2 regions of the Streptomyces sp. NPDC014861 genome follow, and region 1 is predicted to be linked to the other one. Evidence: riboswitches for the same ligand, from Rfam matches in the RefSeq annotation. Region 1 holds a riboswitch; the other holds the start of a gene.

Region 1 (4,252 bases):
GGCGACCGTCTACGAGTGCTCCTCGCCCGACGAGGTGGTCTCCCTGCTCCAGGGCGGACAGGGCGTCTTCGGCATCGCGGTGGGTGTCGTCTGGCGCGACGTCGAGTCGGCGCTGTCGCAGCTGCACGGGGAGCGCGTGGACACCGGCGAGACGCTGGTCCGGCACAACCCGCAGGACGAACTGGCCCGGCGGCGGCGCGACCGGGCCGTCTGAGGCCTCTCCCGGGACCCGGTCCCGGCGGGTCCCCTCCCCGGGTGCGTCTCCGGCGCGGTCCTCCGCGCGGGTGCTCCCGGCGTTTGTATGGTCCTGTCGCCCGTACGGGCGATTGTCAGTGACGTGAGGCAGCATCGGAGACGTGAGAGCCGCCCCCACGATCCTGCATCTGGACATGGATGCCTTCTTCGCCGCCGCCGAGCAGGCGTCGAAGCCGAGCCTGCGCGGCAAGCCGGTCGTGGTCGGCGGGCTCGGGCCGCGCGGGGTGGTCGCCACGGCGTCGTACGAGGCGCGGCGCTTCGGGGTGCACTCGGCCATGCCGATGGGACAGGCGCGGCGGCTCGTGCCCAACGCCGCGTATCTCGTGCCGCGCTTCGCCTTCTACCGGGCGATCAGCGGGCAGGTCATGGAGCTTCTGGGGCGGCTGTCGCCGCTGGTGGAGCCGCTCAGCCTCGACGAGGCGTTCGTGGACCTGGAGGCCGGCGGGCTGGCGGAGGACAGCGCGGGCGCGCGGGCCGTGGGGGAGCGGCTGCGGGCCGAGATCCTGGCGACGACGGGACTGACCGGGTCGGTGGGGCTCGCCGGGTCGAAGATGCTCGCGAAGATCGCCTCGGAGGAGGCGAAGCCTGACGGGCTGGTCCTGTACGAGCCGGGCACCGAGCGGGTGCTGCTCGCGCCCCGGTCGGTGCGGATCATCCCCGGGGTGGGGCCGGCCACCGGCGACCATCTGCGGCGGGCCGGGATCACGACGGTCGCCGACCTGGTGGAGGCGGGGGAGGACGAACTCGTGCGGATCCTGGGGCGGTCCCACGGGGCCTCGCTGTACCGGATGGCGCTCGGGCACGACGACCGGCCCGTGGTGGCCGAGCGGGACGCCAAATCGGTCTCGGTCGAGGACACCTTCGACATCGACCTGCACGACCGGCTGCGGATCCGGCTGGAGGTGGAGCGGCTGGCCGAGCGGTGCGTGGCGCGACTGCGGGGGTCGGGACACTCGGGGCGGACGATCGTCCTGAAGGTGCGCCGCTTCGACTTCTCGACGCTGACCCGGTCCGAGACCCTGCGGGGGCCGACGGACGATCCCCTGGTGGTGCGGGAGGCGGCGGAGCGGCTGCTCGAACTGGTCGACACCACGGGTGGGGTGCGGCTGCTGGGGGTCGGGGTGAGCGGGCTCGCCGACTACACGCAGGAGGACCTGTTCGCCCAGGCGGAGGCGGAGGCCGAAGCGGGAGCGGGAGCGGCGGCGGAGGCCGTGGCCGAGGCCGGCGCCGGGGCAGAGGCGGAGATCGGGAGCGCGGTGGTCGGGGGAGCCGCCGGGCCGGCGGGGGCCGGGGAGGAGGGAGCGGTGGAGGCCGTGTCCGTGCCGGGGACGGCGGCGGAGGCCGTCGAACGCCGGTGGGCGCCGGGGAACGACGTACGGCACGCGGTGCTGGGTGCCGGCTGGGTGCAGGGCAGCGGGCTCGGGCGGGTCACCGTCCGTTTCGAGGAGCCCGGCAGCACCGTGCCGGGGCGGGTGCGGACCTTCGCGGTGGACGACCCGGAGCTGGAACCGTCCGATCCGCTGCCGCTGGTGCCCGGCGGGGCGACGGGGGCGGAGGGCGCCGCCAGGGTCGCGCCGTTGGGCGGGTGACCGGTCACCGGGTGACCGGGTGACCTGGTGAGGCGGACGCTGGGGAGGCGTCCGGCGGGTTCGCTCGGGTACGGGCGGTACCGGCCCGGGCCGGTGTGAGGGGCCCGATGAGGGTGTGCGGCCGGGCGGGGGTCCTGCGCGGTGCTCGGGAGGTTGTGGGGGCCGTTCGGTCCTCGGCGGGGGCGTGGGGACCGGGGCAGCCGGCCCGAGTTCGGCCGGGTGGGCGGGCAGCCGTCCGGTCCGAGCGGTCCGCGTGCGGGCCGAGCCGACCTCGGCCCGATTCGGCTGGACCTCGGCTCGTGTCCCGCTCGACCTCGGCTCGACATCGGCCCGAGCCCCGAGCCCCGAGCCGGGCGGACCGGCTGGGGGCGGCCCGAGGGCTTGTCCGGTGGTGGCGGGGGAGGGGCGCGGCTAGGCGGCGTCGTCCTGGCCGGCGAGGCGGCCGAAGTCGGGGATCGCCTCCGGTGCGGGCGGGAGCGCCAGCTCGTAGTGGCGGTAGAGCTGGAGCTCCTGCTCGGGGGAGAGGTGGCGGCCCACGCCGAAGTCCGGCGCGTCCTTGATCAGGGAACGCTCGAACGGGATGTGCAGGCCGTCGTCGGCCAGCTCGCTGGGCTCCAGCGGGACGAAGGCGTCCCGGCTGAACAGCCCGGTGCGGACGGCGGCCCACTCGGGTACGCCGGTCGCGTCGTCCAGGTACACCTCGTCCACGGTTCCGATCTTGTGCCCGTTCCGGTCGTACGCCTTGCGGCCGATCAGGCTGCGCGGATCGATGTCGGTCTGCACGGTCCCTCCAACTGGTCGCAACTGCTCCACACCCCTACGAAAGTGCACATCCGAGATGTCGGCCACTTGAGCGATGGGGGCGACAAGCGCGCTGGTAGGCTGGCTGTGGCTGTCGACACCGTGCGGGAGAGTCCTCCGGAGAAGGTTTCCGGGGGCGCCGAAGGAGCAAATCCTCCCCGGAATCTCTCAGGCACCCGGTACCGCGCGGGCGAGGTCACTCTGGAAAGCAGGGCGGGAGTCCGACGGCATCCGCTCTCACCGACGGTGAAAGCCGGCGTGCCCACGGGCGTGCCGGTGAAGCTCTCAGGTTGAGATGACAGAGGGGGAGGCCGTCCGGGCACCCGCGCCGTGGTGCCCCTCGCAGGTCGTGACGACCAGGAGGCCCCCGCATCATGACCGCCAACCGCACCCCGCTCTCCGAGCTCGAGCAGGGCATCCCCTTCGAGCAGCGGCACATCGGACCCGACGCCGAGGCGCGGGCCAAGATGCTCGCCCAGGTCGGCTACGGCTCCCTCGACGAGCTGACCGCCGCCGCGGTGCCGGACGTCATCAAGAACGCCGAGGCGCTGGACCTCCCCGGCGCCCGCACCGAGGCCGAGGTCCTGGCCGAGCTGCGCCGGCTCGCCGACCGCAACGAGGTCCTCGCCCCGATGATCGGCCTCGGCTACCACGGCACCTTCACCCCGCCGGTCGTCCTGCGCAACGTCATGGAGAACCCGGCCTGGTACACGGCGTACACGCCCTACCAGCCGGAGATCTCGCAGGGCCGCCTGGAGGCGCTGCTCAACTTCCAGACGATGGTCGCCGACCTGACCGGTCTGCCCACCTCCGGCGCCTCCCTGCTCGACGAGGGCACCGCGGCCGCCGAGGCCATGTCGCTCTCCCGCCGCGTCGGCAAGGTCAAGAACGGCGTCTTCCTGGTCGACGCCGACGCCCTGCCGCAGACCATCGCCGTCATCGAGACCCGCGCCGAGCCGACCGGCGTCGAGGTCGTCGTCGCCGACCTGGGCGAGGGCATCCCGGCGGAGGTCGCCGAGCGCGGTGTCTTCGGCGTCCTGATCCAGTACCCCGGTGCCTCCGGCGCCGTCCGTGACATCAAGCCGCTGATCGACGCCGCCCACGAACTCGGCGCGATCGTGACCGTCGCCGCCGACCTGCTCGCCCTCACCCTGCTCGTGTCGCCCGGCTCGCTCGGCGCCGACATCGCCGTCGGCACCACCCAGCGCTTCGGCGTGCCGATGGGCTTCGGCGGTCCGCACGCCGGCTACATGGCCGTCCAGGACAAGCACGCCCGCTCCCTCCCCGGCCGCCTCGTCGGAGTCTCCGTCGACGCCGACGGGAACAAGGCGTACCGCCTCGCGCTCCAGACCCGCGAGCAGCACATCCGCCGCGAGAAGGCCACCAGCAACATCTGCACCGCCCAAGTGCTCCTCGCCGTCATGGCCGGCATGTACGCCGTGTACCACGGTCCCGACGGTCTCCGGCAGATCGCCCAGCGCACCCACCGGTACGCGGCGATCCTCGCCTCCGGCCTGACCGCCGGGGGCGTCGAGCTCACCCAGGGCGCGTTCTTCGACACGCTCACCGCCCGCGTGCCCGGCCGCGCCGACGCCGTCGTCGCCGCC
Region 2 (4,252 bases), on a different contig from region 1:
TGAAGCGATCCCTAGGGGTCTCGGTCAGCCTGCGGTGAAAGCGGTGTACTCGTCGGCGGTGAGCAGCGCGTCCGGCTCACCCGAGATGCGTACCTTGAACAGCCAGCCGCCCTCGAAGGGGGCGGAGTTCACCAGCGAGGGGTCGTCGACGACGTCCTGGTTGGCCTCGACGATCTCGCCCGTCACCGGGGCGTAGAGGTCGCTGACGGACTTCGTCGACTCCAGCTCGCCACAGGACTCGCCCGCGGTCACGGTCGCGCCGACCTCGGGGAGCTGCACGTAGACGACGTCACCGAGCGCGTTGGCCGCGTGCTCCGTGATGCCGACCGTGGCGACGCCGTCCTCGACGGCCGACAGCCACTCGTGCTCCTTGCTGTAGCGAAGCTGCTGGGGGTTGCTCATGGCCTGATTCTCCTGGATCGGGGGAGTGCGGATGTACGGGGGTCTTGCGGGGTGAGACGTGTCCTGAGACGAATGCGTCACGTCCGGGGCGGCCCCGGACGGGCGCCCGCCTACTTCTGGCGCTTGTAGAACGGCAGCGCCACGACCTTGTACGGCTCGTGGGTGCCGCGGATGTCCACCCCTACACCCTCGGTGCCGGGGGCGGCGTGCGCGGCGTCGACGTACGCCATCGCGATCGGCTCGCCGAGCGTCGGGGAGGGGGCGCCGGAGGTGATCTCGCCGACCACCTCGTCGCCGGCGACGACGGCCATGCCGGCGCGCGGGACGCGGCGGCCCTCGGCGATCAGGCCGACCAGCTTGCGCGGCGGGGCGGTCTCGGCGCGCTCGGCGGCGGCCTCCAGCGCCTTGCGGCCGACGAAGTCGCCCGGCTTCTCGAACTTCACGACGCGGCCGAGACCGGCGTCGAAGGGGGTCAGGGAGGTGGTCAGCTCGTGCCCGTAGAGCGGCATGCCCGCCTCCAGGCGCAGCGTGTCGCGGCAGGAGAGGCCGCACGGGATCAGGCCGACGCCCGCGCCCGCCTCGGTCAGCGCCGTCCACACGCCCTCGGCGTGCTCGGGCTTCAGGAAGAGTTCGAAGCCGTCCTCGCCGGTGTAGCCGGTCCTGGCGATCAGCGCCGGGACGCCGGCGACCGTGCCGGGCAGGCCCGCGTAGTACTTCAGGCCGTCCAGGTCGGCGTCGGTGAGCTGCTTCAGGATGCCGGGGGACTCCGGGCCCTGCACGGCGAGCAGGGCGTACGCGTCGCGGTCGTCGCGGACCTCGGCGTCGAAGCCGCCGGAGCGGGCCACCAGGGCGTCCAGGACGATCTGCGCGTTGGAGGCGTTGGCGACGACCATGTACTCGGTCTCGCCCAGGCGGTAGACGATCAGGTCGTCGAGGATGCCGCCGTCCTCCTGGCAGATCATCGTGTAGCGGGCGCGGCCGTTGCCCACCGTGGAGATGTTGCCGACCAGGGCGAAGTCGAGCAGGTCGACCGCCTGCGGGCCGGTGACGGTGATCTCGCCCATGTGGGAGAGGTCGAAGAGGCCGGCCCTGGTGCGGACGGCGTTGTGCTCGTCGCGCTCGCTGCCGTACCGGAGCGGCATGTCCCAGCCGGCGAAGTCGGTCATGGTCGCGCCCAGCGAACGATGCAGGGCATCGAGGGCGGTCAGACGGGGGGTGGTGCTCATGATGGACGTGGCTCCCGGGTCCCGAAGGCGGAAAACATGACAGGCAAGGACGTTCCTCCCCATCTGTCATGGAACCTGAGAGGTTCACCGGGGGCATCCCCGGCTTGCACCTTGGGTGGGGACACGACAGGTGTCCCGCTTTTCAGATCTGCCTCATCCACGCGGTACGGGGCCTGAGAGATTCAAGGGAGGGTCTTGCTCCTTCGGCGCCCGGACGGCCGAGGCCGGTCCGGAACTCTCCCGCGCGGATTCGAGCGGCCGGTATGCGGTTGTAGGGCGCGGCACGCGCCTGGCGCGCACATCATCGCACGCGGTGTCGGCGCCGCAAATCGCTTGTCTCGGATTACCGTTTCTTTACACTTCGTGGGCAAGGGTCTCCGTGAGGTCTCCCGGTACGTCCTCCGGGGACCCGACAGGGGGAGCAGCGATGAGGATCCAGCACACCGGCGTCTTCGCGACCGACGCCGCCATACCCGCTCCGCGGGCCCGCGCCAGGACCCGCGCGCGCGGGCGCGTCGTGCGGGACCTGCGCGAGCGCGGCGGCCGCGGGCCGCGCGCCCTCACCTTCGCCGCCGGCGACGTCGTGGTCGTCTCCGGACTGCCCGGCAGCGGCAAGTCCACGCTGCTGCGGCGGGCCGCCGAGGGCCGCGGGATCGACTCGCAGGACGCCCGGGAGCGCTGGGAGGCCCGGATGCCCCGCCTGCTGCCGTACGCGCTCTACCGCCCGCTGGTCCGGGTCGCGCACTACGCCGGGCTGTACCGGGCGCTGCGCTCCGGCGCCGGCGTCGTCGTCCACGACTGCGGCACCCAGTCCTGGGTCCGCGGCTGGCTCGCCCGCTCCGCCGCCCGCCGCGGCCGCGCCCTCCACCTGGTCCTCCTCGACGTCGACCCGGCCACCGCCGTGGACGGCCAGCGCGAGCGGGGCCGGGGGGTGTCCGCGTACGCCTTCGCCCGGCACCGCAGGGCCGTCGGCCGGCTCGTCGCCGCCGTCGAGTCCGGCCGGCTGCCCCGCGGCTGCGCCTCCGCCACCCTCCTCGACCGGGACGCCGCCGGCGCGCTGCGCCGCCTCGGCTTCCGCGAGGCCGGCTGAGACCCGCGCCCGCCGCGGGTGCGGGTTTCTGGTCACGGCCGGGGCGGGGCGGCGTTAGGGTGCTGCGGGACGGCCGGGACCAGGGCCGTGCGAGGAGGGGACGGAACCACCGTGGACGTGACGTGGCCGGGCAACGAGCTGGAGGAGGCGCTGGCCGCCGCGCTCGGGGAGCCCGCGGCCGGAGGCCGGCTCATCGAGGTGCTCGGCCGGAGCCCCGTCTGGGTCCCGCTGCCCAACGGCGGCGGTCCCGACAGCCCCGACCTGGACCTCGCCACGATGGAGATCGGCGGCGCCGCCTACGTCCCCGTCTACAGCTCGCGGGAGCAGTTCCTCGCCTGCGTCGGTGACCACATGTCCTTCACCGTCGCCCCCGCCCGCGACTTCGCCCGCGGCCTGCCCCCGCAGCTCGGCATCGCCGTGAACCCCGGCGGCGTCGTCGGCGTCCCGCTGCCCCCGCCCGCCGTCGCCGAACTCTGCCGGGTCGGCCGCACCGCGCTCGACGGACCCGCGTCCGGCGGCCGGGTCCGGCTCTTCGAGCCCGACTGGCAGGACGACCCGGTCGACTTCCTCGCCGCGGCCTCCGCCGAGTTCGAGGCCACCGGTGTCGTCGCCAGCGCCCGCCGCACCCTCGCCAGCGTCGAGGGCACCGAGCCGGCGCTCTTCATCGGCGTCCAGCTCACCGGCTGGGACGGCGTCGACCGCAACGCCCCGCTGGACGCCCTCGGCCGCGCCCTCGGCCGTGTCGAGGTGGCCTGGCCGGTCAACCTCATCCTGCTGGACATGGCCGCCGACCCCGTCGGCGACTGGATGCTGGAACAGGTGCGCCCCTTCTACCTGCGCACCGCCGGATGACCCCCGGCCCTGTCTAAGCTGGACCGACCGAACGACCGAGACGACCGAACGGCCGAACCGAGCCGTACCAGACAGAGGGGCGGAACCCAGGGTGAGCGCGTCAGGCGCGACCGGACAGGTCGAGCACATGCTGCGCCAGGTGGCGCCCGGACGCTACGACGCGTACGAGGGACTGCTGCACGCCCTGGCCGACGGCGAGTTGTACATGCTGCTCTGGCAGGGCTCGGCGGGCTCGCCGGAGGCCCAGTACGGCAACATGGAGGTCGACGGGTACGGCTACGCCCCCTGCGTCACCTCGCCCGGCGAACTCTCCGCGTCCGGCTGGAACCGCTCCCACGAGTGCGTCACGGGCCGCGAGATCGCCCGCGCCCTCTACCCGGAGCGCTGGGGCGTCTGGCTGAATCCGCACGCCCCCGGCGGCGGCGTCGGCATCCCCTGGGTCGACCTGCGCCGGATCGCCACCGGCCTCGACCGGATGCCCGCGGGACCGCTGCGGGTCTCCGAACCCGCGCTGGAGATCCCGCAGTTCTACGCCCAGCTCACCCAGAACGCGCACCGGACGCCCGCCGTCCGCTCGCTCCGCCGCGGCTGGGTCCAGCCCGCCCTCGGCACCCCGTACCTGGTCATCGGCCTCGACCTGTACGACGGTTCGTCGGCGGCGGTGGACGAGGTGCGGGCGATG

Evidence for each region. Region 1 has a riboswitch for glycine ahead of gcvP (aminomethyl-transferring glycine dehydrogenase). Riboswitches for the same ligand answer to the same signal wherever they lie in the genome.
Region 2: it holds a riboswitch for glycine, as region 1 does, so the genes downstream of both, gcvT (glycine cleavage system aminomethyltransferase GcvT) here and gcvP (aminomethyl-transferring glycine dehydrogenase) in region 1, are expected to answer to the same signal.

The regions. Positions count from the first base shown of each region.
Region 1 covers NZ_JBIBWV010000013.1:8,696-12,947, forward strand. The annotation lists gene ACF1BN_RS23880 (MerR family transcriptional regulator) at 1-214, shown strand, start outside; gene ACF1BN_RS23885 (DNA polymerase IV) at 357-1,844, shown strand; gene ACF1BN_RS23890 (PRC-barrel domain-containing protein) at 2,256-2,627, opposite strand; glycine riboswitch at 2,741-2,840, shown strand; gene gcvP (aminomethyl-transferring glycine dehydrogenase) at 3,020-4,252, shown strand, end outside.
Region 2 covers NZ_JBIBWV010000007.1:246,833-251,084, reverse strand. The annotation lists gene glyA (serine hydroxymethyltransferase) at 1-1, opposite strand, end outside; gene gcvH (glycine cleavage system protein GcvH) at 25-402, opposite strand; gene gcvT (glycine cleavage system aminomethyltransferase GcvT) at 513-1,628, opposite strand; glycine riboswitch at 1,781-1,881, opposite strand; gene ACF1BN_RS17480 (AAA family ATPase) at 2,056-2,718, shown strand; gene ACF1BN_RS17475 (enhanced serine sensitivity protein SseB) at 2,830-3,570, shown strand; gene ACF1BN_RS17470 (enhanced serine sensitivity protein SseB C-terminal domain-containing protein) at 3,662-4,252, shown strand, end outside.